One region of the Roseateles sp. GW821-FHT09G03 genome, then DNA from elsewhere that is predicted to be linked to it. Evidence: predicted binding sites of a transcription regulator. Region 1 holds the regulator's gene; the other holds the start of a gene.

Region 1 (15,463 bases):
ACATGCGTTCCATCGTGGAGAGCCTGGCCGAAAACGCCACGCAGACGACCGATCCCGCCGAGCTGGCCCGTCGCATCCGCATCCACATCGCTCCGGCGATCGTGCAGCAGATCTACGGACCGGCCAAGGAGCTCGACGTCATCGCCCTCGACCCCGAGCTGGAACGTCTGGTCTCGCAGGCCCTGCACTCGCCTCACGGCGCGGCGCTGGATCCCGGTGTGGCCGACACGCTTGCAAGAAGTGCCGCGCAGACCGCGCAATCCCAAGAGGATCGCGGTTTGCCCGCCTGCCTGCTGGTGCCCGACCTGATTCGCGCTCCCCTGGCCCGTCTGCTCAAGCGCGCTGCGCCGCGGCTGAAGGTGCTGGGACACAGCGAGATTCCTGAAACGCACACGATCCGCATCGGCTCCATCATCGGAGGCACGGCATGAACGTCAAACGCTTTACCGCCCGCAATTCCCGCGAAGCCATGGCCCTGGTCCGCCAGGCCTTCGGCGACGAAGCGGTCGTGCTCTCGAACAAGCCCTGCCCCGAAGGGGTGGAGGTGCTGGCGATGGCGCCGGAAGGCATGTCGCAGATCGAGCGCGTCGCCGCCTCGACGCCGCGTGCCGCCGCCGCTGCGCCCCGCGCCGCCGCGCAGCCGCAGCGCCAGCAGCAACGGGAAGAAGTGCAACCGCGTCAGGCGCTCAAGCAGCGCCTGGCCGCGTCGCCGGCCCCGCAGCGCGCCGAGCCCGGTTTCGGCGGCTCGGTGGGCGAGGACGTCAACGCGATGGCGATGAGCACGCTGTCCTTCCAGGACTACGTCCGGGAGCGGATGCTCAAGCGCCGCTCGGCCGAGATGAACGGCCTGCCCGATCCGATGATGGACGAGCCGGCGCCGGCCTTCTCGCAGACGCAGATGAATGAATCGGTCGCCTCGATGGCCGCGCAGCGCGACCAGCGCGCGCGTTCCGCGATGCAGACCCTGGGCGCCCGTCGCGTCGACGAGCGTGCTTACGAACCCGCGCCGGCCCCCGCCCAACGCGTCGTGCCGCCGGTGCTGCGCGACGAGATCCGCGTGCAGCAGCAATCGATGCAGGACCTGGGCGGTATCGGCCACGGCTTCGGCGGCATGGGCAACCATCCGCTGAACGACATGCCGGCGTCCTCGCGTCGCGAGCAGGAGATGATGACCGAGCTCCGCGCGATGAAGGGCATGATCGAAGAGCGCTTCGGCGCGCTGGCCTTCATGGAAAAGCTCCAGCGCCAGCCGGCTCAAGCCCGCCTGACGCAGAAGCTGCTGGATTCCGGTTTCTCTCCGGCCCTGGTGCGCAAGCTGGTCGAGGGCCTGCCGGCGCAGACGACCGAGGAAGCCGACTCCCACGCGTGGGCCGCCAACGTGCTGTCGCGCAACGTGCAGACCGCCGAGCAGCAACCGCCCCTGGAAGATCAGGGCGGCGTGTTCGCGATGATCGGCTCGACCGGCGTCGGCAAGACGACGACGACGGCCAAGATCGCCGCGGCCTTCGCGACCAAGTACGGCGCGAGCCAGCTCGGCCTGATCACGCTGGACGCCTACCGGATCGGCGCTCACGAGCAACTGCGCGCCTACGGCCGCATCCTCGGCGTGCCGGTGCACACGGCGCATGACCGCGCGTCGCTGGAAGACCTGCTGGACCTGCTGTCGTCCAAGAAGATGGTGCTGATCGACACGGCCGGCACGGCCCAGCGCGACAGCCGGACCGCCGAGCTGCTGGACATGCTGGCGCACAAGAGCATCAAGCGCATCCTGGTCGTCAACGCCGCCCAGCAGGGCGAGACGATCGAGGACGTGGTCGGCGCATGGCGCGGCGCGGAAGCGCAAGGCGTCATCCTGTCCAAGCTGGACGAAGCGGTGAAGCTGGCCCCGGCGCTGGACACCGTGATCCGCCACAAGCTGCGCGTCCTGGGCGTCACCAACGGCCAGCGCGTGCCGGAAGACTGGCATCGCCTGTCGTCGCAGGCGCTGGTGCAGCGCGCGCTGCGCAGCCACGGCCAGGCGGCCTGGCGCGTGGACGCCTCCGACGTCAACCTGATCTTCACCGCCGGCACGATGGCTGGCGCCGTGGGCGCATCCTCTCCCATGGGGATGAACTGACCCAGGGCTGACCGCTCGATCGGAGGGGCTTCCGGGAGACGGGAGTTGCCAAACCCGGTCACAAGTTCTAGAAAGGGGGACGGGCTCGGGCTCTTCCCCCTTTTTCCGTTGTCGCGGGGGACGCTCGAAGTCGTTGTGTGAGAGGTCCACGAGGTGAGGGTGCCGGAAGAGAAAAGCGGGGTGTTTCCCCCCTTCAATTCCCGGTCAAGGAGTGGCCCCCGGGGCGAAACTTCCGGTAACGGCTCCAGCAATGGCCGGTTCCTTTCGAGAGGGACAAGGGCGCTGGGGCGGAACACGCAAGAGACACAGAGCAGCCCAATGCGCGACTTCAGCAATGCTCCCAAGGACCAGGCCGACGGCCTGCGCCGTCTGTTCGCCACGGCGCGCGTGCGCGTGGTGCCGGTGGTGAGCAACCCGCATGTCGTAGGCAGCGGCGCGCTGCTGGAAGGCATGTGCGCGGCCTTCGGCGAACTCGGATTGCACACGCTGGTCGTGGACGCGGGCGAGCACGCCTCGGCGGCGTCGGAGCTGGCGGCAGTGGACCTCGCAGCCTGCGTGGAACCGCTGTCGGCGAAGGTCTCCTTCCTCGCGGCGCGCGGACTGCCGATGCGCTACGTCAACGCCAACGGCTCGGCCGCCCAATTCCTGGAAGCGGTGACCGACGCGGCCCCGTTCGCCGACGTCGTCCTGCTGCACGCCAGCGCCGCGGAACTCAGCCGCGTGCTGGTGTCGCGCGAAGTGCGTCCGGTGCTGCTGGCCGACACCGACGTGCAGAGCGTGACCTACGCCTACGCCGGAATGAAATGGCTCACGCAGCGCGCGGGCCTGATGGTCTACAGCCTGCTGCTGGCCTGCAACCCGCAGCTGCGCCTGGCGGAGCGGATCGCCCAGCAGCTCTCGAGCTGCGGCGACGGCTTCCTCGGCGCGGTGCTGCGCGAGTGGGCTTGTTTGGATCCCCGCCAGCCGGTGACCGCGCCCCTGACGCACGAGATGCGTCACATGGCGCGCGAACTGCTGCTGGCGTCGGTGCCCGGTGCGGCGCTCGACAGCGCTGCTGATGCGATGCCGCTGCGTCCGCGGCCGATGTGGCAGCCCAAGGCTGGCCGCGCCCCGCAAGGCGTGACCCTCGCTGCGCATTGACGCCGGATTGGAGACGAGACGATGTACACCGCCAAGGGTCAACTCGACAACAACTCGCTGATCCGCCAGTACAGCCCGCTGGTGCGCCGACTGGCGCATCAGATGATCGCGAAACTGCCGGCCAACGTTGAACTGGACGACCTGATCCAGGTCGGCCTGATCGGCCTCACGGACGCGCTGTCGCGCTTCGACACGGCGCAGGGCGTGCAGTTCGAGACCTTCGCGACGCAGCGCATCCGTGGCGCGATGCTCGATGAACTGCGGGGCAGCGACTGGATGAGCCGCGGCAACCGCCGCCAGCAGCGTTCGATCGAGAGCGCGGTGCACAAGCTCGAGCAGAAGCTCGGCCGCCCGCCGCAGGAGTCCGAGATCGCCGCCGAGATGGGCATCTCGCTGACCGAATACCAGGAGATGCTGGGCAAGGTGCGCGGGACGCAGCTGGTCTATCTGGAGGACATCTCCGGAGGCGAGGACAACGACGACTATCTGGACCGGCACGTCGGGGACAACTCGGCGGATCCGATGGCGATGCTGGGCGACCACCGCATGCGCGAGGCGCTGGTGGAGGCGATCAAGAACCTGCCGGAGCGCGAGGCCTACGTCATGTCCATGTACTACGAACATGACATGAACCTGAAAGAGATCGCGGCGGTGCTGAAGGTGACCGAATCGCGGGTGTGCCAGTTGCACAGTCAAGCGATTGCCCGATTGCGCGTGAAGCTGCGCGACTGGTAAAACGAGCCGCATACGCGGCCGCAATCCTTGTGGTCCAAGAACCATGAGGGGAGCGTCCGATGTGGGACTCATTGCGCAGGCGCGCCGGGAAGGCGGCGCCTGACGCGTCGGTGGGGGGAGCCGAGGTTGGCTTTCGCGAGCCGACGCTGCAGGGCAACACCACCAAGGTCGTTCGAGAGCTCTCGAGCGGCGTTTCCAAACTGGGCCGCGACGCGGCCGAAGTCCGCGGACTGCTGGAGGACACGCAGAAGGTCGTGACCTCGCAGGCGCAGGCGATGCAGGCGCTGGGCTCGGAGCTCGAGCAGGTCCGGCATGCGCAGGACGGCATCAATCAATCCACGAACCAGACCCGCGAGGCGGTCGAGCGCGCGCGCACGGCCCTGTCCGGCGTCGGCGACGAAGTGGGCGGGATCGTGTCCACCTTGCGTCAGGTCTCCGGGGCGGCGTCCGAGATCACGAAGATCGCGTTGCAGACGCGGCTGGTGGCGTTCAACGCGTCGGTGGAGGCCAAGCGCGCCGGCGAAGCGGGCCGCGGTTTCGGCGTGGTGGCGGATGCGGTGAAGGACCTGGCGGCGCAGGTGGAGGCGTCGTCGAAGGCCATCATGGGCACGGTGGGGACGCTGGACACGCGGATCGAGGCCTTCAGCCGGGAACTGAGGGCGGACGGCTCGGGAGGAGCCGGCCAGAGCAAGATCCTGCAGGCGTTCGCGGATGTGGAGGTCGACGTCGACCTCATCGCGAAGTCGGCGCAGGAGAGCCAGGCGACGACGCAGCAGTTGGCGGAGCGCTCGGGAGAGCTCGGGGTGGAGATCCAGCAGGCGATGCGCAAGCTGGAGTCGGCGTTCGCGTGCAGCGACCGGTTCCTGCGGCTGTCGGAGCAGATGATCGAGCAGATCGCGTCGAGCGGCGTCGAGGTCGAGGACTCGCCGTACATCCAGGCGGTGCAGGGGGCGGCGGCGGAGATCGCGGGGTTGCTCGAACGCGCGGTGAAGGAAAAGCGGATCGATGTGTCGTCGCTCTTCGACGAGCATTACCAGCCGATCGCGGGGACCGACCCGCAGCAGTTCACGACGAGATTCACGCAAATCGCGGATCAGCTGTTCCCGGAGGTCCAGGAGCGGGTGCTGAAGTTCTCGGACAAGGTGGTGTTCTGCATCGCGGTGGACCGCAACGGGTACGTGGCGGCGCATAACAAGCGGTACTGCCAACCCCAGCGCGCGGGCGACGTGGCTTGGAATACAGCCAATAGCCGCTACCGGCGGATCTTCAACGACCGGACAGGGCTGGCTTCAGCCCGGAATCAACGACCGTTCCTTCTGCAAACCTACCGCCGGGATATGGGCGGCGGGAATTTCGTGCTGCTCAAGGAGGCTTCGGCACCCGTCACCGTTGCTGGGAGGCATTGGGGTGGGGTGAGGTTGGCGTTTGGGTTCTGACTTGCAATACGGAGGATAGCTAATAATGATTAGCTCCAATACCATAATTCATTTTACAAAAACCAAGAGGGCGCTTGCCGGAATCCTCTCGGAAAATTTCCGAATCTTCTATTGTCGAGAAAACTTCAAGCTAGGGGAAATCAACTACACGATGAGAGTGCCAATGGTGAGTTTTTGCGACATTCCGCTCTCACAAATTCATGAACATCTTGGAAAGTATGGTTGTTATGGTATTGGGTTAACTAGAGAATGGGCCGAAAAGAATTGTTTGAATCCGGTTTTGTACCTGGACTCGAAATCACATCTTTCGGCAAGCCTAGTAAAGGTTTTTGAAGCTTTTGTCCGCGATGCAAAGAAGAGCCATTCTGCTCAACGCAATCTCTTGGATGTTCTACGGTATATAAAGAACTTTCAAGGTAAGCTTCAAAGAGGAAGCAAAGTCATAGAGCGGTATAGGTTCGCCGATGAGCGGGAGTGGCGCTATGTTCCCTCAGTTGATGATCTTGTGAACTTTATGGTCCCTGAAGTCGATTACAAAGAGGAGAAGAGGGACTTCGATGAAGCCCTGTCTGGGTTGAGATTGAGCTTCGAGCCGAATGACATAAAGTACATAGTAATTAACTCTGATGATGAAATTTCGGAGTTTGTCAATATTCTTCAGGCTGCGAAGGGGATTAAATACTCATTCTCCGATGTGCAGAGGTTGACAACAAGAATACTGACCGCAGAGCAAATCAAGGAAGATATGTAGCCTGAAAGAGGCTCGTAGCTGACTTGTTCGAGTTGTTCTGATGTTCATTTTCTACCTTCATAGGGAATTGTCGGTCGATAGATAAGGTGAGAGGATTCATTCAGGTGCTCAAAACACTCATTGCCACGTCTCGGCGATTTGCCGGCTTCTCAAATCCGTTCAACGGGCGAGATGGACTTCTCCGTGAGGATGGTCGCACGTCAGCAATGCGTGTTTTGACATCTCGCCCACCCTCCGCATTAAATTGCTCAGGTGGTCGTCCCTCAACTGCCGTTTAGTTAAGGACTTCCATGCTCACCACTCGCTTCATCCACGACGTCGCTGACAGCAATTTCCGTCTCTCGGAATTTCTCGCCCTCGAACATATCGAGTTGGACCCCGGTCCCGGCGCACGCTCGGTTCCGTTCCTCGACCGTCAGCCCCTCGCGCTCAATTCCGACCGTACGTTGGAGCAGCTCAATGTAGCCGCCGGTAATCCCTATTACTACGGGATGGCGGAGGACGGCGGGTTTTACAACCATCCGCTTGTGCTCGACCAGAACATCACCGTCCGCGTCGCTATTGCCAACGTGCGCGACCGTCTCACGCACGCGACCTCGCTCCTTCAGGAAGTCGACGTTTCGATGGACAGGAGCCGCAAGCACGGCAACCCGCGCCATATCGCCGTCGAGCTCCTTCACGATGTCGCCAGCTTCTTCGCCGTGATCGAGATTGCAGCCGTCGAAGACCACGGCCGCCAGCTGAAAAACTCGATCGAGGCAGGCTGACAGTGTCGGGTTTCAGATCGACCACTCATCTCCTGACCACCAAAAGAAAACGAGTGCCCACGCAGGAGCGTGCGGCACTCGCTTTGTTTTGGGGTTGCTTCGTGCGCTACGCTGCGTCGAGCAACAAGGAAGACACCAATGAAAAATGTCAGCATCAAGGCGATCGGCGTTCCATATCGCCAAGGTTGGATTGAGGTGGCTCAGATCCATCCTGGCTTTGTCAACATCGAGACGTGGCAAGTGCATCCCGATGTTGATATCTCGGTCTCCGGAATTGAGGGGATCGCTGATCTGCACGTGACCGCGAATAGTGAGCTCGAATTGAGTGTCGATGAAGTTCAAAAATTCGCCGAGGCACTTCTTAAGGCAATTGAAGACGTCTCGCGCGGGGTAGGCCGGAGCAGCGAGTAGTAGCACGCTTACTCCAGTCGCAGCGTCAAGCAATGGAGTCTGCCAATGAAACGAGTGCCCACGCGGGAGCGTGTGGCACTCGTTTCGTTTTGGCCTATGCGTCTGTAGGCGCGGTTCGCTAGCGTTTGCACGAATACGGCGAAAAGTCAGCTACTGCGACGGAGGTTTTATTGGCGGCAGACGGGGATCACGATTCTTACGCGCCGTGAGATAGGCCTCGATTAACTGCTTGGCGGCTTCGTCGACTCGTTTCGCAACGTCGTCCGGAGTGTCTGGAGGATACGACGCCATTTGCTGAGCCATGATCAGAAAGTCATCGATCTGGCTGAATCCGCTTCCATCGTTCTTTTGTATCCAAGCAGCCGCAGCAGCGAAGGCCCAGCGCGTCTCAGGGGGAAGTTGGTAATTCTCCCCCTCGATCCCAAGAATGAAGATTGCATGGCGGCTTCCAGCCCGAGCGTCGACTTGGAGATTTTTGATCGCTTGATTCTTTGCGTTGATGTCTGAATCGACAGCCTCATTCGACTGGGTGAGGTATTTCAACGCAGCGCCCGGCACCCCTTGTGCGTTCGCAATCTTCAGTAGATCGCCGCGACGGGACTTGTGATACGCGGAGAGGGTCTGACAGCTTCTTTGCTCTTTCGACAGTGCTTCTGCAACCAATACATATCCCCTTCTAAGTTTCGGATCTTTGATCTCATCGCGCATCCTGAATACGTCGGCCAACATCCTGTCCGTGCTTTCGCACCGTTCCATGTCGTATACGGCTTTCATGGCTGCTTCGCCATCACTGCCAGACAGCGCGGCTTCAACTTGGAAGCTGAAAGGCGGATCATCGAATTGGGGAGACGCCTTGGTCTGAGACGCAGTATTTGCGACGACGATTGGTTCGTCGGATCGAGCGTGTGATAACTTCTGTGGTGCGGGAGCGGCAATCGGGGCGTTTAAAGACTTGGCTGTGACGTTAGCTCCTTCGCCCTCTCCAGATGAAACTTTCGAGAGGCCGACAAGCGCCAATAGAACAATGGGCACAAGCAGGCCTACGATCCATTTGAGTCGCATCTCGACTCTCCCTCAAGTCAAATTGGTTCAAGTGTTTTTTCGGTGCTGAACAGCAGACTAGCCTCCGACGGAGCAACTGGTGAACGAATTCGCGCACTCATTTTCATTCCGCTTCTTCATCCATTCTGCAGCTGCTCCACAGGCCGTGATGATGGCGGTATAGATCAGGGCGCCCCAACTCGGCCTCCTCACTTTGGCGAAATCAGAGGTCTTCAAGCAAGCCGAAAAGAACATGGGAAGATTTTCAGCAGCTTGTTTCATGCAGCTGTCGTAGCCTGGCTTGCAGGCCTTCACACGATCCGGATCTGGACCAAGCCCCACAACTTCGGGGACCGATGGGTAAACGGTTTGCGCGATGTCTTTCCAGAAATAGGTGTCACCGGCACTCTCTCTGGTGATTTCCACCCGCGGCAGCCCCGCGACGTCCAGCATCAAAGAATCCCCACCCGTTTGGCACGGATCAAGTGCTTCTGAAGTGATGCCGCGCTTGCCCGAAGGGGCCGCTTCATCGATTTCTACGATGGGCGTAGCGTGGCCTGCTTCGTCCACAAACCCCGTGATCGTGCCCCGAGCGGAGCGGGTGATTCGAAACATCCTGCCGTCCATCTGAACGCTGGAAATCTTGCCGCCGCTCGCGTTCACAGTCGTACTGTGTGGGGTTTCTACAGAGCCTGGGCTCGGGGTCATCAGGTACTCGTCGTTTGCACAGTACGCAAAAGATGAGCTGGTTCCGATGCTCAGCAGGACGACAAGTCCGAGGGTGACGATTCTCTTCATCTTTCTTTTCTCCTAAGAAGCGCGTCAATCTTGGCGTCCCAGAATTGCTCCCAATGAGCTTGGATCATTGCCAAGGATTCCCTGCTGCCTCGAATAGGCCGGAGGAATCGCGCACTTGAATCGTCGCCATCTTTCGGTTATTTGAAACCTGCAACTGCTTACATCACTTGAATCCATCAGTCGAGCTGACTTAAATCTGCATAGCTATACCCATGTTGGTTAGCAAAGCTCCTGCCAGCGCGGATGTCCTAAGTCGAGGCGGCCCATCGATTCCGGCCACACGCCGGCCCACTTGGTCAGCTGTAAGTTGAATGGCTCAAACGGATATGTTGAATCCGGGGCGAAAAGCCGTTTCTGGACAACCACTTGGCCGGCGCGTTCGGAGTAAATAAGTTGAATCGTCGCCGATTGGATGTTGAAAGAGCCTTCGCCAAGGGGCGAAGGCGAGATGCTGCCCAATCATGCGACTTCAATTGACGCTGATCAGGCCGCCCACGAAAAACGAGTGCCTACGCGGAACGCGTGTCACTTGGCTTGTTTTGATGGGACGTTTCTTGGGGGATTTTCTTGCCGCTTATCGCGCGCCGTCAGAGAGCAACGATATGTGGAGCACGGCATCCTCAACTTAAAGGATGCCGAACTTCATATTGGGGCGTACGATGCCGCGCAGCAAGGGAGCACGATGAGAACGAACGGCGGGATTTGGATGAGGGCGACAAGACAGGATGAACGTGTCCTGTTTGGCGGCCAAGTGCTTGAGCTCCGGGCGCCGGACCGCAGATTTACCGCCGCAGGCAACACTCCGGTTGGCGGAAAAAGGTGATGCACTTACAGTCGTTCAATGGCCGGTGCGGCTACTGCTGCCGGCTGGAGATCCAGAAAGCCTATTCGGTGCCAACTGCCCGATTACTCTAAGGTCTCACAATGTTCGACGGAGAAGCAATTGCCAAGACCTTCACCCGATATGTGGTGCCTGGTCTCATCTTTGTCTTCCTTGCGTTGATTGCTCCGGCGTCTTTCGTTGAACCGACGCTGTTCTTCGGCAAGGAGCCGTTGGTCGGACCTACGCAGGTCATCATTCTTTCGGTGCTCACAGGCTATGTGCTCGATGCGGTGCGTGGTTATCGATGGACACTTTCCTGGCGAGCCTACAAACGCGAGCGCGCAAGATTGGTGGAGACCCTCGCAATCCTTCTGAATCATCCACAGCCTAATCCCGACGATCAATTGGCGGTGCTATGGAAGCAAGACGAAACCCTGTACAACCGAGTCTTCGTGGAACGTGCCGAATGGGTGATGGTCCTCGAGACGGCCCTGTCGCTGTGGCTGAGCGCTCTTGCGCTGGTAATGGTCGGATTCTATTTGGAGTTTGAAACCTCCGCGCCAGGCTGGCCTGCATGGCTTTCTGCCCCATTTCTTCTCGGAGTTTCGTTGCTCGCTAGTCGAAACGGTATTGATCGCATGCGCTCGCACAACCTAAAATTGGTAGAAGCTATACGGAGCCTTCGTGCAGGATCTTCGCCAAACGCTTGACGAAATTTTTGCAACCGATTCGGTGCCTGAGATTGCTCGGGAGCTCGCTGGTTTGGTGTTGAAATTGGCAGAAGAAGGTGAATTGAATCGCGGCTTCCACCTTGAGTACTCCGAAGCATCGAACTCGTCTGCTTGCGAGTCTATACAGCCATGGCTTTCGCGTCGCCCGCGTATCGACGGCGATCTCTCCCGGCAACGGCGCGAAGATTTGCCACCTGATGCACTCATTGAGGATTTTTGGAAGAATAAGTGGGATGGAAGAGGATGGGCTTCATTGCAGCCTTCTTGCTTGAACATTTGTGATCGTTATTTGCAGGAGAAGCTGGCAGGACTCTTTGTTGAGAGTGCTTCAGAAGCGCAGGATGTCATTGATTTGATCCGCATTTGGGATGTGCTGGACGGTTGTTTCCCTGAAAACAAAGATATGTTGAGTGTGGCGATATCCGAGAAGAATCTTTTCGAGAAGCTCGGTCGGTGTGAGCCATGTGTTGACTTGGATATCGAGTTGTTTGATGACTGTCGGCAGAATGGTGTGTGGGTAAGTGCTATTGCCAAAGATTTGGATAGGTTGATTCTGTTGATTCAATGCTGTCTCTTTTATAGGATCTTAAACGCGAAGAATTGGAGTTCATTTCTCAAGTTGAATTTCGTCAATGAAAAGGTTGAGGCATTTGCACAGCGGTTCTTGGCGAGTTTTTTGGCAGAGCTGGATCAAGCCAACACTTGACATTTGAGGGCGCACTAGACTCTGGAGCGCTTCCATTTGGCTGAACCGCAGCTTGCGCCATCCAATTCAACGTGGCAGCAGCGAGACGCGCGAATGGCTGTTCATGGACATCTACAAGGTTGCCCAACTGCTGAGCAAGCACGACGACGTCCGCAGCTACGTCAAGCAGTCTCTTCAGGAGGGCGACCTTCAGATCGCCAGCGAAGAAGGCTTCGACGGCAGGCGGCGTTTCTTCCCTGTGTTCATCCATCACGGCGAAGGCCAGGAGTGCCAGGTCATGCCCGTCACTCAGTCTGGCGGCACGAAGCAGATCGTCCGGTTGATGCTGTCGATCGGCGCCTTGGTCGAATGGGGTCAGTCCTTGTGCGCGACGAGCTTGACCTGCACCCAGCCGGTCACTCTACAAACCCTCGGCGATGTCCACAGCTCGCGAACCTTGCATCAAATGCGGCGCAGTCATCCTTGCTGACCATGGCGTATCGCTCGGGACGGTCGCCCAGCTTTCGACGCTGCCGCCGGCGAACTACGCCGAAGCGATTGCAAGGTTGGAAGGCCTTCCGCTGGACGTCGCACAGGAGTACGTCGATCACAGGATGGGGCATCGCTGCCACAGGACCGAGCCCCCATGTCCGCTCTGCTCGTCACCACTCAAGACCTGGCACGCCACCGGCTGTTGGACCTGTGGTTGGCGGAGGAATTCAGGGTGGGAGGGGCCACTCCCAGTGGCGCCTGAAGCACACCGATAGAACGGTCGCCAGCGACCGCCGAGGGGACCCAACCGGTGCCCCACGCGCGAGTCCGCCGCTTTACCCCTCGGTCGTCTGCAACCGTGTCCGCATTTCCGCCGCGTACTCTGTGAACCCCAGCGATCGATAGAGCTCCCGCGCGTCCTCGGTCGCGCCGAGCCGGACCTCGTTGATGCCCAGCCGGCGCAGGTGCTCGAGCGCGGTCACGACGAGCGCCTTCGCGACCCCGCGGCGGCGATGGGTGCCGGCGGTGAAGACATTCGTGACCCGGGCCATCTGCCCGCCGGGATTGCCGCGCGTGGGTCCCCAGTCCAGCAGGACTACGCCGGCGCCCCCCACGACGATCCCGTCGTCGACGGCGAACCAGCCCAGATAGCTCCCGGACCCGATGCGCGGCTTCACCCAGGCCGAGTAGGCGGGGCGACGCTCGGCGTCGTCCTCGCGAAAGCAGCCATGCGCCGCGACTTGATCAGCGTCGGAAGGGGCGACGCGCCGGATGATCCAGGGGGTTTCCATGCGGGCATTGTCGGTACCTCACCCCGGGCCCTTGCCCCGGCCTCGGCCGCAGTGCTCCTATCACTCGACCAGCGGCTTGAAGTCGCTCATCGGGATGAGCTCGCAGGCCATGTGGCGGTTCGTATCGTCCGGAGCGCAGATCGAGGCCATCTCGGTCTTGCCCCGCTTGGCCGCGTCAGAAACGGCAGTCGCCTTCCAGCAGGACTCGGACACGTGGCGCATATCGGGATACATCACCAGCGCGCTCTTCCAGGGCGAGACCTTGGCGGTCGACGGATCGATGCACCCGCCTGCCACGTCCTTGCACGCCATCGCGTGACCCGCCTCAAGGTGGCGTGTCACCGCGGGGTAGCCGCAGGGCTGCGCGGACAGCGCGTATTGATAGCCGCCCCGCGTCGCCACGGCGAAGTGGTCTTTGGCGTTGATGGACGGCATGCGGTACGTCGGCACTCCCGGCTGCACCGCGTGAGCGGTCAAGGTCAGTAGTGCCAGGATGACCGCGGTGCTCGATTGCAGAACGGGGTGGCTCTTCATGGGGGCATTCTCCAGAGGCGGATCTTATGAGCGGGACGTCCCGGCCAATCGGACGCTCGATCGCATCCGGTGAGCGCATGGATCGACGGACCTCGGAATGCGCGACTCATAATCCCCGCATGAAACTTGTAGTGGCTGTTCATTTCGATGGCGCGCAGGCCAATGCCGCCGCCGTGGCGTTCGATGCCTGGGATGCCGCTGAAGCGGCGAAGACCTATGTCTCGCGCATCGCTCATGTCGAGAAGGCCGTCCGCGGCGAACTCGACCTGCGGGAACTGCCCTGCGTGATGCAGCTGCTGCGCGAGCACAGCCTGGAGCCCGAGCTCGTCCTGATCGACGGCTTCGTCCACCTGGATGCCGACGACACGCCTGGCCTCGGCCAGCACCTGCATCACGCGCTGGGTGGCGGGGTGCCCGTCGTCGGCGTGTCGAAGAAGAGCCTGCCGGGCCTGTCGTCGCAGTTCGAGGTCATGCGCGAAGAGGAAACGCCGCCGCTGGTGGTGACCTGCGCGGGCATCGACATCGGCGCGGCCAAGGTGCGGCTGCGATCCATGCACGGCAGGAAGCGCGTGCCGACGCTCATGAAGCTCGCCGCCCGCCTTGCGAAGAACGCGGACTGATGCCCGCCGCAACGGTTCGCCCTGGCGACGCTCAACGATGGCAATCCCTGAACTCCGCAAGTTGATCGACTGCGCGCGCGCCTACATCGCGGGGGATATCCACTTCTCCTTCGTCTGCTGCGAGGCCGTCACCTTCGCATTCGCTGCCAAGCACTACAACTCGAACCCCGCCATCAAGCAACTGGGCGAAGACTGGATCGGAATGGCAACGCGCGTTTGGCCAGGGGTGCTCCCGGTCGAGAACCCGATCTCCGAAGCGGAGTTCAGAGCGTGGGTCATCCATCAGCTCGACGTCTTTCGCCCATTGGGCATCGACGTCTGACCGAGACCGTTGGAGGCGCTGGACGGCCAGAACGTCTCAGAGCGCCTGAGCCTTCCAGCGCAGCACCAGCTCCTCCGGCCAGAACTCGGCGGGCAGGATCATGACGGCCGGGGTCGACGGGTGGGTCAGCAGGGGCAGGAGTCCGTGCAGCAGCACGCCCGTGGGCAGGTGCTTGCGGAAGACGACGATGGTGGAGTCCTGCAGCGGTCGGCGCGAGAACACGCCAGGCACGACCTGACCCATCTGGCGGCTCATCTCGTCGGTGACGCGGCGCGAGACCTCCTTCAGCGCCGGGTCGGTCTGCTCCGTGTTCTTGAGCGCGTAGTACGCCTGGCTGATGTGCCTCATCTCCTGCGGATGGTCGTCGAAGTAGGCATCGGCGGAATGCACGATGGCCGCGGCGCTGTCGACCTCACCGGGCGAGAACAGGAGCCGGTTGGCCTGGACCAGCCCGGCCCAGACGATCCGCCCCTTCGTGAGCAGCAGTTCCTGTTGCACGAGGACCTCATGCAGCGCGTCGGACCGCTGCATCCACGGCGGCGCCGCGCCCTTGACGGCCGCCAGCGCGGCGGCGTCCATGCGCTGGAGGCGCTCGGCGTGCTGGGCGCGGGTCGCGTCGAGGAGCCGGGCGTGGTCCGGTTGCGGCGGGCCGGGCTCGACGAGCGGCTCGCGCGTCCAGAGCGGAGTGGCCTCGGTGCCTGCGCCGCTCGGCGTGCCGCTCGAGGCGGGTTTGAACCAGGCGCCGAAGAAGGCGCCGATCCGCTGCAGCGCGCCGCGCTGCCGTGAGCCGCTGGACCGGGTGACGTCGTCGCGGGATTCCCTGTTGGCCATGACTGTTGAAGCCTTGTTGTGGTCGAGGCGGGATTGTCGAATCCGGCAGGCCGGGCGCCATGCCAACTCCTCCACGCCGCGCGCGGCGGCGTGGGCGGACCGTATGCTTCGAGGTCCGGACTCTCTTGTGAAAGAACCATGCTTTCCCGTGATCGAACCTCGGATTGCCCCACCTGCGGCGGCACGACGTTCACTGCGCCCGAGACCCCATCGGCGATGGAGATCTGGCAATGCCAGAACTGCGGCGGCGAGATCGCTGTCCATTGCAACTTCGTCCCGGATCTCACCGGAACGAAGGGCAACGAGCTGTTCACGGGCACGGTCACCATCGACTCCGAAAGGGAGGCCCTCAAGCTGCTGCTCAAGCTGAAGCATGCGCTCTCCTTTGCGCAGCGCTTCGAGCCGTTCAAGCTGGAAGCGCAGCATCGGGAAGGGCGGT
Region 2 (15,463 bases), on a different contig from region 1:
GGTGATCTCCATCAGCTTGCGCGAGTCCGCGCCGGAGAACCGGATCTGCACCGGCTTCTGCGCGCCGTTGTTCAGGTCGTCGAGCACGACGTACTCCGCGCCCACCAGCCGCGCCACCCGCGTGCGCAGGTCGGCGGCGATCTCGGCGGCGCTGCGCTTGCGTTTCGTGCTCTTGCCCAGGTCCACGTAGATGCGCCCGCCGCTCGCGTTGACGCTCTCGTTGGTGGCCACGGTCTCGGGCAGTTCGCGCGCCAGCGCGGACGCGGCGCCCATCTTCAGGCGCGCGTACTCCAGGCTGGACGAGGCCGGCGTGCGGACCTCGATGGCGATGGTCCCGGAGTCCGACGCCGGCAGGAAGCTCGTGCCGCCCAGCGTGACCTGCAGGAAGATCGCCAGCACGAAGCTCAGGACCGCAAACACGGCCATCCAGGTGCGGTGATGCAGCGCCCAGGCGATCACGTGACCATAGCCGTCGGCCTGGCGGTCGAACCACTCGTTGAAGGCATGCAGCTTCTTCGACACCCAATGGGTCTTGGGCGCTTCATGGTGCCCCGGAGGGTCGCCCCAGAACGCCGACAGCATCGGGTCCAGCGTGAACGAGATGAACAGCGACACCAGCACCGAGGCGACCACCGTCAGCCCGAACGGCCGGAACCACTCGCCGGACACGCCCGGCATGAAGGCCACCGGGATGAACACGGCCACGATGGAGAAGGTCGTCGCCGCGACGGCCAGGCCGATCTCGGCCGTGCCCTTCAGCGCGGCGGTGCGGCGGTCGGCGCCACGCTCCATGTGGCGCACGATGTTCTCTCGCACCACGATCGCGTCGTCGATCAGCACCCCGATCGCCAACGACAGGCCCAGCAGGCTCATGAAGTTCAGCGTGAAGCCGCACAGCCAGACGGCGATGAAGGCCGCGATCACCGAGGTCGGCAGCGACAGCGCCGTGATCATCGTGGAGCGCCACGAGTTCAGGAACACGTAGACGACGAAGATCGTCAGGCCCGCGCCGAACACCAGCGCGTGGATCACGTTGTTCAGGCTGTCCTGCGCGTCCTGCCCGCCGTCCTGCACCACCTCGAGCTTGGTGCCCTTGGGCAGCGTCTTGTCGATCTCCTCGACCAGCTTGCGGACTTCCTTGGCCACGCTTACCGTCGAGGCGTCGCGCGAGCGCGTCACCATGATGCCGACGTTCGGATGGCCGTTGCGCACCGACAGGCCGGTCTGCTCCGCGAAGCCGTCCTGCACCGTGGCGACCTGGCCCAGGCGGATCAGCTCGCTGCCGGAGCGCTTGACGACGATCTGGTTGAAGTCGGCCGGGGATTCGATGCGGCCCAGCAGGCGGATGCTCTGGTCCTCGAGCTGCCCGCGCACCTTGCCCACCGGCGCCGTCGTGTTCTGCATGCGCAGCGCGTTGACGACCTCGGTCACGGACACGTTGAATTCACGCAGCTTCTGCGCGTTCAGCAGCACCGACAGTTCACGCTTGAGCGATCCGTTGACCGTCACCGTCGCGGCGCCGGGGATGGCGCGGAAGCGGTCGGCGAACTGGTCCTCGGCCATCCGCGAGATCTCGGCGTGCGACTGGCTGCTGGACGACAGCGCCAGCTGCATGATCGGCTGCGCCGAGGGGTCGACGCGCTGCAGCACCGGCTCGCGCATTTCGGTCGGCAGCTTGTGGCGGACCGCGGCGATCGCGTTGCGGACCTCGTCGGCCGCCTCGATCATGTTCTTGTCGAAGTTGAAGAACAGCAGCAGCTGCGCCGAGCCCTCGCCCGAGGTCGAGCGGACCTCGTTCACGCCGGAGATGCTCTGCAGCGACTTCTCGATGCGGTTGACGATCTCGCGCTCGGAGGTCTCCGGCGACGCCCCGGGATAGCTGATGCTGACCACCAGCAGCGGCAGGTCGACGTCGGGCCGCTCGTTAACGCGCAGCTTGGACAGGGCCAGCAGGCCCAGGGCCATCAAGCCGATGATGATCACGATCATCGCGATCGGCTTCTTGACCGAGAAATTGGAAAGGAACATGGTTCAGGCTCCTGTGCGCATCACTGGGCCGACGCGGCCGAAGCCACCGGCAGCACCGGCAGCGGCGCGGCGGTCGAGCCCGATGTCGTCGACCCTGCCGCGGGCGCGCCGCTGGAGCCGGTCAACCCCGTCGTCGGACTGGTGGTCCCTGCGGCGGAGACCGCGGTCTTGCTCAGCTCGACGCGTTGACCGTCGAGCAGCGTGCTGGTCGGGCTGCGCAGGATGCGGTCGCCCTGCTTGATCCCGCCCGTCACCACGTACAAGCCTTGACGGTCGTCCCGCGCGCCCAGGGTCACCGGCGTCTTCGCGACCTTGCCGCCGTCCACACGCCAGACGAAGGACTTGTCGCCCTCCCGCACCAGCGCGCTGTCGGCCACCATCAGTGCGGAGACGCTGTTGGTCTGCACGCGGCCTTCCGCATAAAGCCCGGCCACACCGGGCTGCTGGGCGCCGGCGAAGTCGACCAGCACCTCGACCTGGCGCGTGTTGGCGTTGGCGGCCTGGGCGATGCGGCGCACCTTGCCCTGGAAGTCCACCTGCGGATAACCGTTGACGCGGAAGTAGACCGTCTGCGCGAGCTTGAGCTCGGACATGCGGTCGGCGGAGACCAGGCCTTCGAAACGCATGGACGCCGGGTCCATCACCTTGATCAGTTCCTTGCCGATCTGCGCCGAGTCGCCCGGCGAGACCTTGCGATCGCTGACGACGCCGTCGAACGGCGCGCGCACCTCGGTGCGCTGCTGCTGCTGGCGCGCCGTAGCCACGCGGGCCCGGGCGGCGACCAGGTCGCTCTGCGCGTTGTTGCGGCGGATCTCGGCGTCTTCCATCGCCTGGATGGAACTCATGCCCTGCGCCTGCAGCGTCTTCAGGCGCTGATATTGGCGCTCGGCCTGCTCGAAGCTCTGCGAGGCCGCGCGGGCGGATTCGTCGGCCGACTGGACCGTGTCGCGGATGGCGGTGTCGTCCAGGCGGACCAGCAGGTCGCCGCGCTTCACGCGCTCGCCATTCTCCTTGTAGACCTGCAGCACGATGGCCTGCACTTCGGCGCGCAGGTCGGCGCGGCGCTCCGGCTGGATCGAGCCGGTGATGACCGGGCCGCTGGCATAGGCGCTCACGCCCAGGGTCTGGACGTCCTCATTGGCCACCAGCAGGCTGGGCGCGCTGGCTGCCTCGGCCGCGGGCGACGCCTTCTTGTCGGGAGAGGACTTGCCGCAACCGGCAAGCAGGGACGCAACGACAAGGGCAATCAGCGACAGACGCAGCATGAAGCGGGCTCCGGGGGAACGTGGCAGGTGGCGTAAAGATGTGTCCTTCGTGCGAAAGCCGCAAAAAGGCGCGCTAGCTTAACTTCAATGACCCTGCATGCAGGTGGTCACGCCCCGCAGTTCATCCCAGGGAAACAGCGCTTCGTCGCGCCGCCGCACGCAGGAGCGAGCCTGCCGGTTTGGTTACATGGCGTTTCCGCCATGCCAGGGCCACTACGCCCTGTCCGGGCACCGGGCCGCGCCACTTCTGTGCCGACTGTTTGCCTCGCGTGAACACCGCACTGGAAATAGCGCACACCTTTGCTATTGACGCACCGTACACCCCACGTTCTCGGGGGAAATCCCGCTTTATTGCTGAATGTTAAGAAATAGACTCCGGACGTTATTTATCCTTTTTGCCGATTCGACGTCATGCGCGCACTTTCCATCGTCCATGTGGTCTTCTCGTCTCGCATCGCCGGTGGTGAGCATCACTGCGTCGACCTGGCCAACGCCCAGGCCGCGCTGGGCCACACGGTCCATGTGATCGGGCCGGCGGGATCCGCGGTCCGCCATGCGCTGGACCAGCGCGTGAGCTATCACGGTCTGCGTCTGCCGCTGCTCCGCGGCGCCCGCGTGCGCCGCCTGGCGGCGAAGCTGGGCGCGGATGTCGTGCACGGCCACCTCGGCCCTGCCTGCAAGGCAGTGGCGGCGGCCAGACACAGCGCCCGGGTGGGCACGCTGCATGTCGGGTACAAGACGCATCACCATGCGCGGATGGACGCGCTGGTATGCGTCAATTCGGCGCAGGTCGGTCACCTGAAGGAATTCAGCGGCATGCATCGCGTCATCTACAACTGGGCCCCGGAACGCAGTCCCGGCTCCTGCGCCGCGAAGGCGCCGTCCGGCTCCTTGCGCATGGAGCTCGGCATCCCGCAGGCCGCGCCGGTGATCGGTTGCGTCGGCCGGCTGCATGCGGCCAAGGGCATGCACACCTTGATCCGGGCCTTCCAGCAGCACGCCCCGGCGAACGCCCATCTCGTGCTGATCGGCGAAGGACCGCAGCGCGCCGAACTCGAGTCGCTGCGCGGTGGCGACAAGCGCATCCACCTGCTCGGCTTCCGCTGGAATGTCGACGAGTTGCTCGGCGAGATGGACCTGTACGTGTCCTCGTCGCGTGAGGAGCAGTTCCCGCTGGCGATCCTCGAAGCCATGCGCGCCCGCCTGCCGATCGTGGCGACCGCCACGCTGGGTGCGCGCGAGATGCTGGATCCGGCGCAGTCGGCCATCGTCGCGATCGACGACGTGCCGGCGATGGGCCAGGCGATCGCCGCGTCGCTCGCACAGCGGCAACGCGACAACCGCCGCCCCGTCGACTACGACATGCAACGCTACGACCGCTCGACCGCCGTGCGGGCCACGCTGGGGCTCTACCAGGACGTGCTCGTGCGCCAGGGCGCCCGGGTGCAGGACCTGACCGGGCTGAGCGTCGAGGACGTCCATGGTTGAGGTTCATGGTTAAGCGTCCGAAGTCGGACTTCTGGACCGTCGGCGTCGTCCCCGAACGCATCGATCTGCTCAGCCCCGAACGTCTGCGCGAACTGCGCGACCGTATCGTCTGGATGCCCGAGGCCGGCGACTGGCGCTACTACGCCGATCCCTTCGCTCTGCGCGACGGCGACGCGCTGCATGTCTTCGTCGAGAACTTCGACTACCGCACCAAGCGCGCCGACCTGCAACGTCTCACACTCGACCTGAGCAGCGGCGCGTGGAGCGCACCCAGGCCGGTGCTGCGGACACCCTTCCACCTCTCCTATCCGTTCGTCTTCGAGTACGAGGGTCAGGTCTGGATGGTCCCCGAGTCCAGCCAGGCGGAGGAAGTCGCGCTCTACCGCGCTGTGGATGGCGCCGAGCGCTGGGAACGTTGGGAGCGGGTCTGCGCGCTGCTGCCGGGCGTGCGCGCGGTCGACGCCTCGCTGCTGCGGCATGACGGGGTGTGGTGGATGTTCTATGCGGTCATCGGCCCGGACAAGCGCGACCAGCGCGAACTGCACGTCGCCCATGCCGATACGCTGCAGGGTCCTTGGACGCCGCATCGCGCGAATCCGGTGAGGTCCGCGAATGACGGCGCGCGTCCCGCCGGCACGCCCTTCGTCGGCGCGGACGGTCTCGTGACGCTGCCCGTGCAGGACAGCCGCACCGGCTACGGCGGCGCGACGCGCTGGGTGCGCTTCAACCGACTGTCACCGGAGGCCGTCGAGGTCCAGGCGCTGCCGGCGACCTTCACCGGCGACCTCGCGCATCGCGACTTCGCCAGCGGCCTGCACACGATGTCGGCCTGCGGCGACGTGACGCTGATCGACGTGAAGCGCATCGACCGTTCGCGCCACCGCCAGTGGCTGGACTGGAAGCGCCGCGTGCGGCGCTGGTTCGGGAAGCGCTGACGCGTCCACCCTCAACGGCTTCAGCACCTCCATCGCCGCTGGCCCTGACCCCTGTCCTCACCCGCGAGCGGGAAAGGGAGCTTTCAGGCATGGTCCATCGACGGCGCGATGTCCTCCAGGGGTTTGCACTCCGCATCGACGCCGAAGCGCAGCGCGAGCAGCCCCGCCACGATCACCAACGCCGCGCCGATGCCGTAGCCGATCGCGACGTTGCCGCGATCCGCGCTCTCCACCAGCCACCCGAACAGCAGCGGCGCTGCGAACCCCCCTGCCCCGGTACCGACCGCGTAGAAGATCGCGATCGCCATCGCGCGCATCTCGAGCGGGAATATCTCGCTGACCGTCAGGTAGGCGGAACTGGCCGCCGCGGACGCGAAGAAGAACACCGCCGACCAGCACAGCGCCTGCGAGCGCGCATCGAGCACGTCCGCCACGAAAGCGACGCCGGTGGCCGCCAGACCGACGCCCGCCAAACCATAGGTCAGCGCGATCATGCGGCGGCGGCCGACCCGGTCGAAGAGCGGCCCCAGGATCAGCGGGCCCAGCACGTTGCCGAGCGCGAACGGGAAGATGTAGAGCGCCACCCGATGGTCGGCGACCCCGTAGAAGCGCGTGAGCACCAGCGCGTAGCTGAAGAAGATCGCGTTGTAGAAGAAGGCCTGCGCCAGCATCAGCGCCAGGGCCACGCCGCTGCGCACGCGGTAGCGGCGCAGCAGCACGTGCAGCACCTCGCGCATCGTGGGCACGGCGCGGCGATGCTCGCCCTGCGCCGCCGGCGGAACCGGCGGCAACGGTCCGTGCTGGGCGGCGACTTCCGCCTCGATGGCGTCGATGATCCGGCCGGCTTCTTCGACTCGGCCATGACGGAGCAGCCAACGGGGACTCTCCGGCACATGACGGCGCACCAGCACCATGCCGACCGCCAGCAGCGCACCCATCCCGAAACCTACCCGCCAGCCTTGAACCGGGCCGAGCACGTCCGGATGCAGCAGCAGGAGGCTGGACGCGGCGCCCAGCGCCGCGCCGATCCAGAAGCTGCCGTTGATGGCGAGGTTCACACGGCCGCGCACGCGGGCGGGCACGAGCTCGTCGATCGCGGAATTGATGGCGGCGTACTCGCCGCCGATGCCCAGGCCGGTGACGAAACGGCACAGCGCGAAAAAGGTGAAGTCGGTGGAGAAGGCCGTCGCAAGCGTGGCCACGGCGTAGATCGCGAGCGTCGCCAGGAACAGCCGCTTGCGTCCGAGCCGGTCGGACATCCGCCCGAAGATCAGCGCGCCGACGATCGCACCCGCGAGGTACAGCGACCCCGACCAGCCCACCTGGACGGCGCTCAGCCCGAGGGTGTCAGGTCTTTCCAGCACCGCGCCGACGGAGCCGACGAGGGTGACTTCGAGTCCGTCCAGCACCCAGGCGACGCCGAGCGCGAGCACCACGCGCCAATGCCAGCGCGACCAGGGCAGCCGATCGAGCCGGCGTGCGATATCGAGGGAAGCCGTCATCGACGGCAGGCGGCAAACGGCGTTCCGCACCGCTACCGACCGATGCAACCGTCCCCGGAAGTCAGCGAGCGCAAGACGGGAGCGACGTCAGCGACTGCGAGTGGGGCCGGAATGGGGCTTGGGGTTCCCGGAGGGAGGCCCCATGCCCCGTGGAGAGCCCGCGCCTGGCCTCACGCAGTCGTCTTCCAGGCTGCAGCCGCCTCGTCCCACACCTCCCGGCTGCGCGCCACGAGCAAGCCCGGCTGCCGATCCCCGGCGCGATAGGGTGTGCCATCGAGCCGCGCCGCGAAGCCGCCGGCTTCCGTGATGAACAGCGTGCCCGGCGCATGGTCCCAGGCGAGCTTGCGCCAGTACAGCGTCGCATCGAACGCGCCCTCGGCGAGCGCGGGATACTCGGCGCCGGCGCAGTTGAGGCCGGGGAGGATCTCGACGCCCTGCCAGGTCGCGACGCGGTCCTGATGCTCCTGCGGCAGGAAGCGCGTCTTGACGACGGCCCGCCTCAGCCCGGAGCCCGGCGCTGCGTGCAGCCGCTCCGACTCCCGCCAGGCGCCCTGCCCGCGACGGGCGTGATGCAGCACGCCCGAGATCGGATCGAGCATCCAGGCCCCGACGGTCACGCCGTCTTCCAGCAGCGCCACCATCGAGGACAGCGGTTCGCGCCCGGAGATGAAATTGAAGGTCCCATCCAGCGGATCGACCAGCCACACGGCGCCCTCGTCGAGCTGGTCGAGCAGCTCGGGCGTCTCCGCGCACTGCTCCTCGCCGACGACGCGTGAGCCGGGCACCAGCGCGCGCAGTTCGGGGGTCAGGAAGGCCTCGACATCGCGGTCGACGGTCGTGACCCACTCGCCGGGGGCCTTCTCCATCACCTCGTCGTCCGCCAGATGGCGGAAGCGTGGCGCGATCCAGGTGGAAGCGGCGTGGCGCAACAGGGCGGCGACGGGGTCAGGCGTTGTCGAAGTCATCCGGGGATGCTACCCCCTGCGCCATGACCCCGATGCGAGCCCCGGTGCGGGCCCGGGGATGCGCCCGCGTCACACCCGGGGGGTTCCGGGCCACTCAAGACCCGGCCCCGGTGGCCGATATCGGAGCATCGCCCAGGAATCCATCATGCACGTCGCCGTTCCCTCCGCCTCCTCAACGTCGAGCTCGACGGGGACCTCGTCCGCGGCTTCCGGCACGGGCCCCGACGCGCAGATCGCACGCCTGCAATCGCAGCTCAAGCAGTTGCAGAAGCAGATGAAGGACCTCGCGTCGGACTCGACGATGGACGCCCAAGCGAAGGAAAAGCGCCAGAAGCTGCTGCAGTCCCAGATGCAGATGGTGATGGACCAGATCGCCCAGATCCAGAAACAGGCGGCGGAGGCCGCGCAGGCGAAGGCGGCGGAGCGCTCCGGCCAGAGTGCCGCCCCTCAAGGCTCGACACAGGTTCAGGAGCAGGAGACCGATGGGGCCGATGAAGCCGACGCGAGGCGCTCCCCCGCTCACGCCACCCTGGGCGCCTTCCTCGACGAATACGCCTGAGCCGCCTCGCGCTAGGATTCCCCCCCTGAAGGGGTTCCACATGGTCACGACGATCAAACGCGAAGAGTTCTGTTTCCTGGTGGTCGACGATTTCTCGACCATGCGCCGCATCATTTCCGGACTGCTGCGCGAACTCGGCTTCAAGAAGATCCTCGAAGCCGAGGACGGCAAGGCGGCGCTGCGCCAGCTCGAGCTCTCCGCTGAATCCGGCGAGCCGATCCATTTCGTGCTCAGCGACGTGAACATGCCGGTGATGAACGGTTTCCAGTTCCTGGAAGCCTTACGCGCCAAGCCGGAGTCCGATCCGCTGCGCAAGGTGCCGGTGCTGCTGGTCACCGCCGAGGGGCGCAAGGAGGACATCATCCGCGCCGCGCAACTCGGCGCGACCGGCTACATCGTCAAGCCCTTCAACAAGGATACGGTCGGCGACAAGATCCACCTGACGCTGAAGAACCGGAACATCCTGGTCGACTGAGGCGCCCCCCGTGCGGGGCGCGCGTTCGAGCGCACGCCGCACGTAACGCACGTAACGGCTTCCGGGGAGCGGCCCGCTGCGACTGGACGCGACACTCGCGACCCTTCGTTGCTCCCACTCCCTCGCATGACCGACCGCAGGCAAGTCCTCGCCGCGGCGCTGGGCTCGCTGCTGATGCCGACCGTCCGGTCCATCGCCGCCCCCGCGCTGCCGGATGCCACCGGGCCTTACGCCCTCCCAGGCACCTTCGTCCACCCGCTGCCCGATCCGGCCACCGGCCGCCGCTACGAGGTCTGGGTCGACCTGCCGCCGAATGCGCCCCAGAACGCATCACAGAACGCCGGTCCGCTGCCGGCCGTCTTCGTGACCGACGCCCCGTATGCGTTCCCGCTCGTACGGGCCCTGCGCAACCGGGTGGGCCAGCAGGGGCGCAACCTTGCCAACTTCGCCGTCATCGGGCTGGCCGGGCCGACGGATGAGTCCGCCGTGGACATGCGTTCGCGCGACTACACCCCCAGCGATCCCCGAACCCGGCCGGGCCAGCCCGCCGATCGTTATGGCGCACCTCGTTATGGCGAAGGAGCGGCCTACCTGCAGTACCTGGCCGAGGTCGCTGTGCCGGCGATCTCCGCCAGGTACCGGCTCGACCCGGACCGCCGCGTCCTGCTCGGACATTCCTATGGTGCGCTCTTCGCGGCGCAGGTGCTGTTCGCAAAGCCGGCGCTGTTCAGCCACTACATCCTCGGCAGTCCGTCGTTCTGGTTCGACCGCCACCTGATGTTCGAGCGCGAAGCGGCTTATGCGAAGCAGCACACCGATCTGGCGGCCCGGGTCTTCCAATACGTCGGCGCCTACGAGGCCGTGGCGCCGGGACCGCGCTTCAACAAGGAGAACGACCTCGTCGCCGACACGCGCCGGTTCGAGGCGCTGCTGCGCAAGCGCCGCTACCAGTCGCTGCGCATCGAGAGCCGCGTGCTGGCCGGCGAGGACCACCTCACCGTCGCGCCGGCCGGCGCAACGCTCGGCCTGCTGTGGGCGCTGCCCGGGAAAGGGCCGTACCAGGGTTGACGCGATTACCATCCTCGCCATCGATCGGAGAGGATGGCGCATGGGGGCCAAGACTTGGATGCTGGTCATCGCGGACGGCGACGCTCGCGTGGCCCTGGAAGCGCAGCCGGCGCTCGACCGCGACGCCTCGCGCGCGCTGGCGGAAACGCTCTTCCCCGGAGAATCGCTCGAACTGATCGGCGAAGGCGACCTGAGCTACACCAATCCGCCGGACCCGCTGATGTTCATCGGCTGCTTCCCCGGCGTCTCCGTCATCGCGGCCAGCGAGTTCGCGGTCGACCACCCCTCGCAACTACCGGGCCGCTTCCTCGACATCGCCGGCAAGCGCCGGATCACCTTGCACGCGATGCACAGCGTGGTCGACTGGTTCGCCTTTGCCGTCTGGGAGGACGGACGCCTCATCCGCTCCTTGAGCCTGTCCCCTGACAGCGGCATCCTGGAGGACATCGGAGAGCCCTTGCCTTTTGAGGCGCCGTACTGGGCGGAGCAGCAGGGCGTGACCGGCGACGACGGCGAGGACGCCTATCCCTTGCCCTTCCATCCGCTGGAGTTGGGCGAGGAGGTGCTGCTCGCCCGCTTCGGCTATCAACTCGAGGGCGGCGGCGCGGCGAGCGTCGATCCGTTCTCCATCCCCCTGCTGCACTTCCAGCGCTCAGGCATGCGGCGCAAGGCGACGATGGAGGAGCGTTCCGAGCCTTCGCCCTGGTGGAAGTTCTGGTGACGGTGCCAGCCTTGGCGTAGGCGGCACACCGGCTGCGCGGATCAGGCCCCTGGTCCGGCAGGGCCGCCCAGGGCGCTCACCACGTCGTCAGGCGCCTGGACCAGCTCGATCAGCACGCCCTCCCCGCCGATCGGGAACTCGCCGCTGCTCTTCGGGTGGATGAAGCAGATGTCGTGACCCGCCGCTCCCTTGCGGATACCGCCCGCCGCGAAACGGACGCCGTTCAAGGTCATCCACTCGACCGCCTTGGGCAGATCGTCCACCCACAGCCCGACGTGATTGAGCGGTGTCGCATGAACCGCCGGCTTCCTTTCCGGATCCAGCGGTTGCATCAGATCGACCTCGACCCGGTACGGCCCGGCACCGATCGCACAGATGTCCTCGTCGACGTTCTCATGCTCTGACACGAACCTGCCGGTGACCTGCAGCCCCAGCATGTCCACCCACAACCGGCGCAGTGCTGCCTTGTCCGATCCGCCAATGGCGATCTGCTGGATGCCGAGGATCCGGAAGGGCTTCGTTGCGTTCGTTGTCATATTAATTCGACGTCAATAACTAATGGGAACGTTCATACCCTTGAAACTGAGCGTGGCGGACTGGCTGGAAACCCGTGAACTTATCACGCCCGACACACCCGGGAATCGCCCGAGGCGGGTGCCAGTCATGGATCCGGTCAGACTTCGTTCACACTGTTTACATTTTGTAGCAGTCACCTCTGGTGGCAGTTATCCGCGCCTCAATGCGCTCAGCGTTGTCCATTCGAATTTCAGGATCGCGCGTAAGTGCCGATCACCATTGGATGTCTGGCACGTGACAAGTGAACGATCGTTCAATGACGATGCCGGAATCCCTTGCCTCGGCAAGCATCCCCTCCCCCGCGTTCGCGGGCTTTACGCCGCTTCTGTAACCGTGAACTGAGGCCGACTCCGGGCCCTTTTGTTCCGTTCACGTTAAGCGCGCCGCCAATAACATTTCCGGGCTAGCTCAAGTTTGTCAATCGGCGACCGAAAACCGAATGACGGCGTCCGGAAGTTCGGGTGCCCGGCAACAAGCTGACCCAATCCACCTCGCGCCTATGGGCGCATCCGCCCCCATAGGTTCACGGAGTTCCAAGATGGCATCGCTGATTACCAACCTGACGACCGACCAGATCGCCGCCCTCACGTCGACGACCCTGGCGCGCCTGACCAGCGAAGACTGGGCCGCCTTCACGACCGAGCAGTTCCAGGCGCTGACGACATCGCAGTTCGCCACGCTCGGCACCAAGGCCGTGTCGCTGTTCACGACGTCCAACATCGCGGCCATCGAGTCGGAAGACCTGCGGGCGCTGTCCACCGCCGCGGTGCAGACCTTCACCAGCGCGCAACTGAATGCCCTGGGCTCCGACCAGTTCGGCGCGATGACGACCAAGCAGGTCGTCGCGATGACCACGCAACAGGTGCGCAACCTGGAGTCCGACGACCTGAACGCGCTGGCCTCCGACCAGATCCGCGCGCTGAGCTCGCAGCAGGTGGCCGCCCTCTCCACCAGCCTGATCGGCACCCTGGCCTCCGACGACCTGCAGGCCCTGAAGACCGACCAGATCAAGGCCCTGAGCTCCCAACAAGTCGCCGCCCTCTCCACCGAGGGCGTTGCCGCTCTGGCGACCAACCAGGCCGCCGCGCTGAGCAGCACCCAGACCGCCGCGCTGACCTCGGACCAAGCCGCCGCGCTGACCTCGGACGCCGTGCACGCGCTGAGCACCGCCGCTGTCAAGGCGCTGGGCACCGACCAGATCGCCGCGCTGAATTCCGACCAGGTCGCCGCGCTGACCACCGCGCAGATCGGCGCGCTGTCCACGCAGCAGATCCGCCAGTTGGCCAGCGACGAGATCGCCGCCCTGGACACCAACCAGATCCGTGCCATCACCACGCAGCAGATCGCCGCGCTGACGACCGACCAGTTGGCCGGCGTCGACAGCGCCGATGTGCAGGCGCTGACGACGGCACAAGTGCGCGCGCTGAGCTCCGCCCAAGTCGGCGCCCTGAGCACCGATTCGATCGAGGCGATGAGTTCCGGCCAGATCGGCGCGTTGAGCTCCACCCAGGTCAAGGGCCTGACGACCGACCAGATGGCGGCCATCAGCTCCGATGACATGAAGGCGCTCTCGACCGCCACTCTCCGCGCTCTGTCGACCGACCAGGTCCAGGCGTTGAATTCCGACCAGGTCTCGGCGCTGACCAGCACCCAGATCGGTTCGCTGACGACCGGCCAGGTCGCGGTGCTGTCCACCGACGAGTTGAACGCGCTGAGCAGCGCGCAGATCCGTGCGCTGGGCACCGCCCAGATCGCCGCACTGTCGACTGACCAGGTCTCGGGCATGGAGTCCGCCGACGTCCAGGCCTTCACCACCGGCCAGGTCGCCGCGCTGAGCTCGGCCCAGATTGCCGCGCTGTCCACCGACGCCATCGTCGCGCTGACCTCCGGCCAGTTCGCGACCCTGACCTCCAAGCAGTTGGCCGGTCTGTCGACCGACCAGGTCGCCGCCATTGAATCCCAGGATCTGCGTGCGCTGTCCTCCGCCGCGATCCGCTCGCTGACCACCGACCAGTTCGACGCGCTGAATTCCGACCAGGTCGCCGCGCTGACGACCCAGCAGGTCTCCGCGCTGACGACCGGTCAGGTCCAGGCCATGTCCAGCGACGACCTGAACGCGCTGGGCTCGGGCCAGATCCGCGCGCTGGGCACTGCCCAGGTCGCCGCGCTGTCGACCGCCCAGGTCTCCACGATGGAAAGCGCCGACGTCCAGGCGCTGACCACCGGCCAGGTCCAGGCGTTGAGCTCGGCCCAGGTCGGCGCGCTGTCCACCGAGAACATCGCCGCGCTGAGCTCCGCCCAGGTCGCCGCGCTGTCGACCAAGCAGATCGCAGGCCTGACGACCGACCAGGTCGCCGCCCTCGAAACGGGCGACCTGCGCGCCATGTCCACGACCGCGATCCGCTCGCTGACCACCGACCAGTTCGATGCGCTGAACTCCGACCAGGTTGGCGCGTTGACGACCGGCCAGGTCGCCGCGCTGACGACCGGCCAGGTCCAGGCCATGTCCAGCGATGACCTGAACGCCCTGGGCTCGGCCCAGATCCGCGCGCTGGGCACCGCCCAGGTGGCGGCGCTGTCGACCGCCCAGGTCTCCGCGATGGAAAGTGCCGATGTGCAGGCGCTGACCACGGCCCAGGTCGCCGCGCTGAGTTCGGCCCAGATCGGCGCGCTGTCGACCGACAACGTCGCCGCGCTGAGCTCGGCACAAGTCGCCGCCCTGTCGACCAAGCAGATCGCCGGCCTGACCACCGACCAGATGGCCGCGATGGAATCGCAGGATCTGCGCGCCCTGTCCACGGCCGCGATCCGTTCCCTCACCACCGACCAGTTCGATGCCCTGCATTCCGACCAGGTCGGCGCGTTGACGACCCAGCAGGTCGCCGCGCTCACGACCGGCCAGGTTCAGGCGCTCGCCAGCGATGACCTGAACGCACTGGGCTCCGCCCAGATCCGCGCGCTGGGCACCGCCCAGGTCGCCGCCCTGTCGACCGCGCAGGTCTCGACGATGGAAAGCGCCGACGTGCAGGCGCTGACCAGCGGCCAGGTGCAGGCGCTGAGCTCCGACCAGGTCGGCGCGCTGTCGACCGAGAACATCGTCGCCCTGACTTCCGCACAGGTCGCCGCGCTGTCGACCAAGCAGGTGGCGGGCTTGACGACCGACCAGATGGCCGCCCTGGAAACGGGCGACCTGAAGGCGCTGGGCACCGCGGCCATCCGCGCGCTGACCACCGACCAGATCGCCGCGCTGGGCTCCGATCAGATCGCCGCGCTGACGACCGCCCAGGTCGCCGCGTTGACGACCGGCCAGATCGCCAACCTGACCTCCGACGACCTGAACGCGCTGACCAGCGCCCAGATCAAGGCGCTGTCGACCGCTCAGGTCGCCGCCCTGACGACGTCGCAGATCTCCACGATGGAGAGCAACGACGTCCAGGCGCTGTCCACGCAACAGATCGCCGCGCTGAACTCCGACCAGGTCGGCGCGCTGTCGACCGAGAACATCGCCGCGCTGAGCTCGCAGCAGGTCGCCCCGCTGTCGACCAAGCAGGTCGGCGGCCTGACGACCGACCAGGTCGGCGCCATCGAGACCGTGGACGTCCGAGCGCTGTCGACCAATGCGCTGCGCGCCCTGACGACGGCGCAGATCGACGCCCTGAATTCCGACCAGATCGCCGCGTTGACGACCGCGCAAGTCGCTGCGCTGACGACCGCCCAGGTTCAGGCACTGGCTTCCGACGACCTGAACGCGCTGGGCTCGGCCCAGATTCGCGCGCTGTCGACGGCCCAAGTCGCCGCACTGACCACTGGCCAGATCAACGGCATGGAATCCGCCGACGTGCAGGCCCTGTCCACGGCGCAGGTTGCCGCGCTGGGATCCG

What was found. The regulator FliA, encoded in region 1, starts transcription of late flagellar genes. The targets are predictions, from matches to a motif close to CTAAAGTTTNNNNNNNNNNNGCCGNTA.
Positions count from the first base shown of each region.
Region 2: the regulator FliA is predicted to act here: its motif matches at 11,990-12,016, upstream of AC07OZ_RS04675 (SPM autocatalytic domain-containing protein).

Region 1 is NZ_JBWKOK010000010.1:144,320-159,782, forward strand. It holds gene flhA (flagellar biosynthesis protein FlhA) at 1-431, shown strand, start outside; gene flhF (flagellar biosynthesis GTPase FlhF) at 428-2,116, shown strand; gene AC07OZ_RS27370 (MinD/ParA family ATP-binding protein) at 2,435-3,256, shown strand; gene AC07OZ_RS27375 (RNA polymerase sigma factor FliA) at 3,278-3,991, shown strand; gene AC07OZ_RS27380 (methyl-accepting chemotaxis protein) at 4,063-5,427, shown strand; gene AC07OZ_RS27385 (abortive infection system antitoxin AbiGi family protein) at 5,453-6,178, shown strand; gene AC07OZ_RS27390 (hypothetical protein) at 6,469-6,945, shown strand; gene AC07OZ_RS27395 (hypothetical protein) at 7,084-7,356, shown strand; gene AC07OZ_RS27400 (hypothetical protein) at 7,507-8,418, opposite strand; gene AC07OZ_RS27405 (hypothetical protein) at 8,476-9,195, opposite strand; gene AC07OZ_RS27410 (hypothetical protein) at 10,120-10,728, shown strand; gene AC07OZ_RS27415 (hypothetical protein) at 10,703-11,455, shown strand; gene AC07OZ_RS27420 (hypothetical protein) at 11,559-11,924, shown strand; gene AC07OZ_RS27425 (GNAT family N-acetyltransferase) at 12,262-12,717, opposite strand; gene AC07OZ_RS27430 (hypothetical protein) at 12,778-13,251, opposite strand; gene AC07OZ_RS27435 (endonuclease V) at 13,371-13,871, shown strand; gene AC07OZ_RS27440 (hypothetical protein) at 13,909-14,193, shown strand; gene AC07OZ_RS27445 (hypothetical protein) at 14,230-15,024, opposite strand; gene AC07OZ_RS27450 (hypothetical protein) at 15,163-15,463, shown strand, end outside.
Region 2 is NZ_JBWKOK010000001.1:1,029,679-1,045,141, forward strand. It holds gene AC07OZ_RS04620 (efflux RND transporter permease subunit) at 1-2,028, opposite strand, end outside; gene AC07OZ_RS04625 (efflux RND transporter periplasmic adaptor subunit) at 2,049-3,293, opposite strand; gene AC07OZ_RS04630 (glycosyltransferase) at 3,705-4,781, shown strand; gene AC07OZ_RS04635 (glucosamine inositolphosphorylceramide transferase family protein) at 4,787-5,716, shown strand; gene AC07OZ_RS04640 (MFS transporter) at 5,800-7,218, opposite strand; gene AC07OZ_RS04645 (inositol monophosphatase family protein) at 7,389-8,183, opposite strand; gene AC07OZ_RS04650 (FlxA-like family protein) at 8,329-8,742, shown strand; gene AC07OZ_RS04655 (response regulator) at 8,783-9,217, shown strand; gene AC07OZ_RS04660 (alpha/beta hydrolase) at 9,344-10,285, shown strand; gene AC07OZ_RS04665 (DUF6928 family protein) at 10,326-11,006, shown strand; gene AC07OZ_RS04670 (VOC family protein) at 11,048-11,542, opposite strand; gene AC07OZ_RS04675 (SPM autocatalytic domain-containing protein) at 12,121-15,463, shown strand, end outside.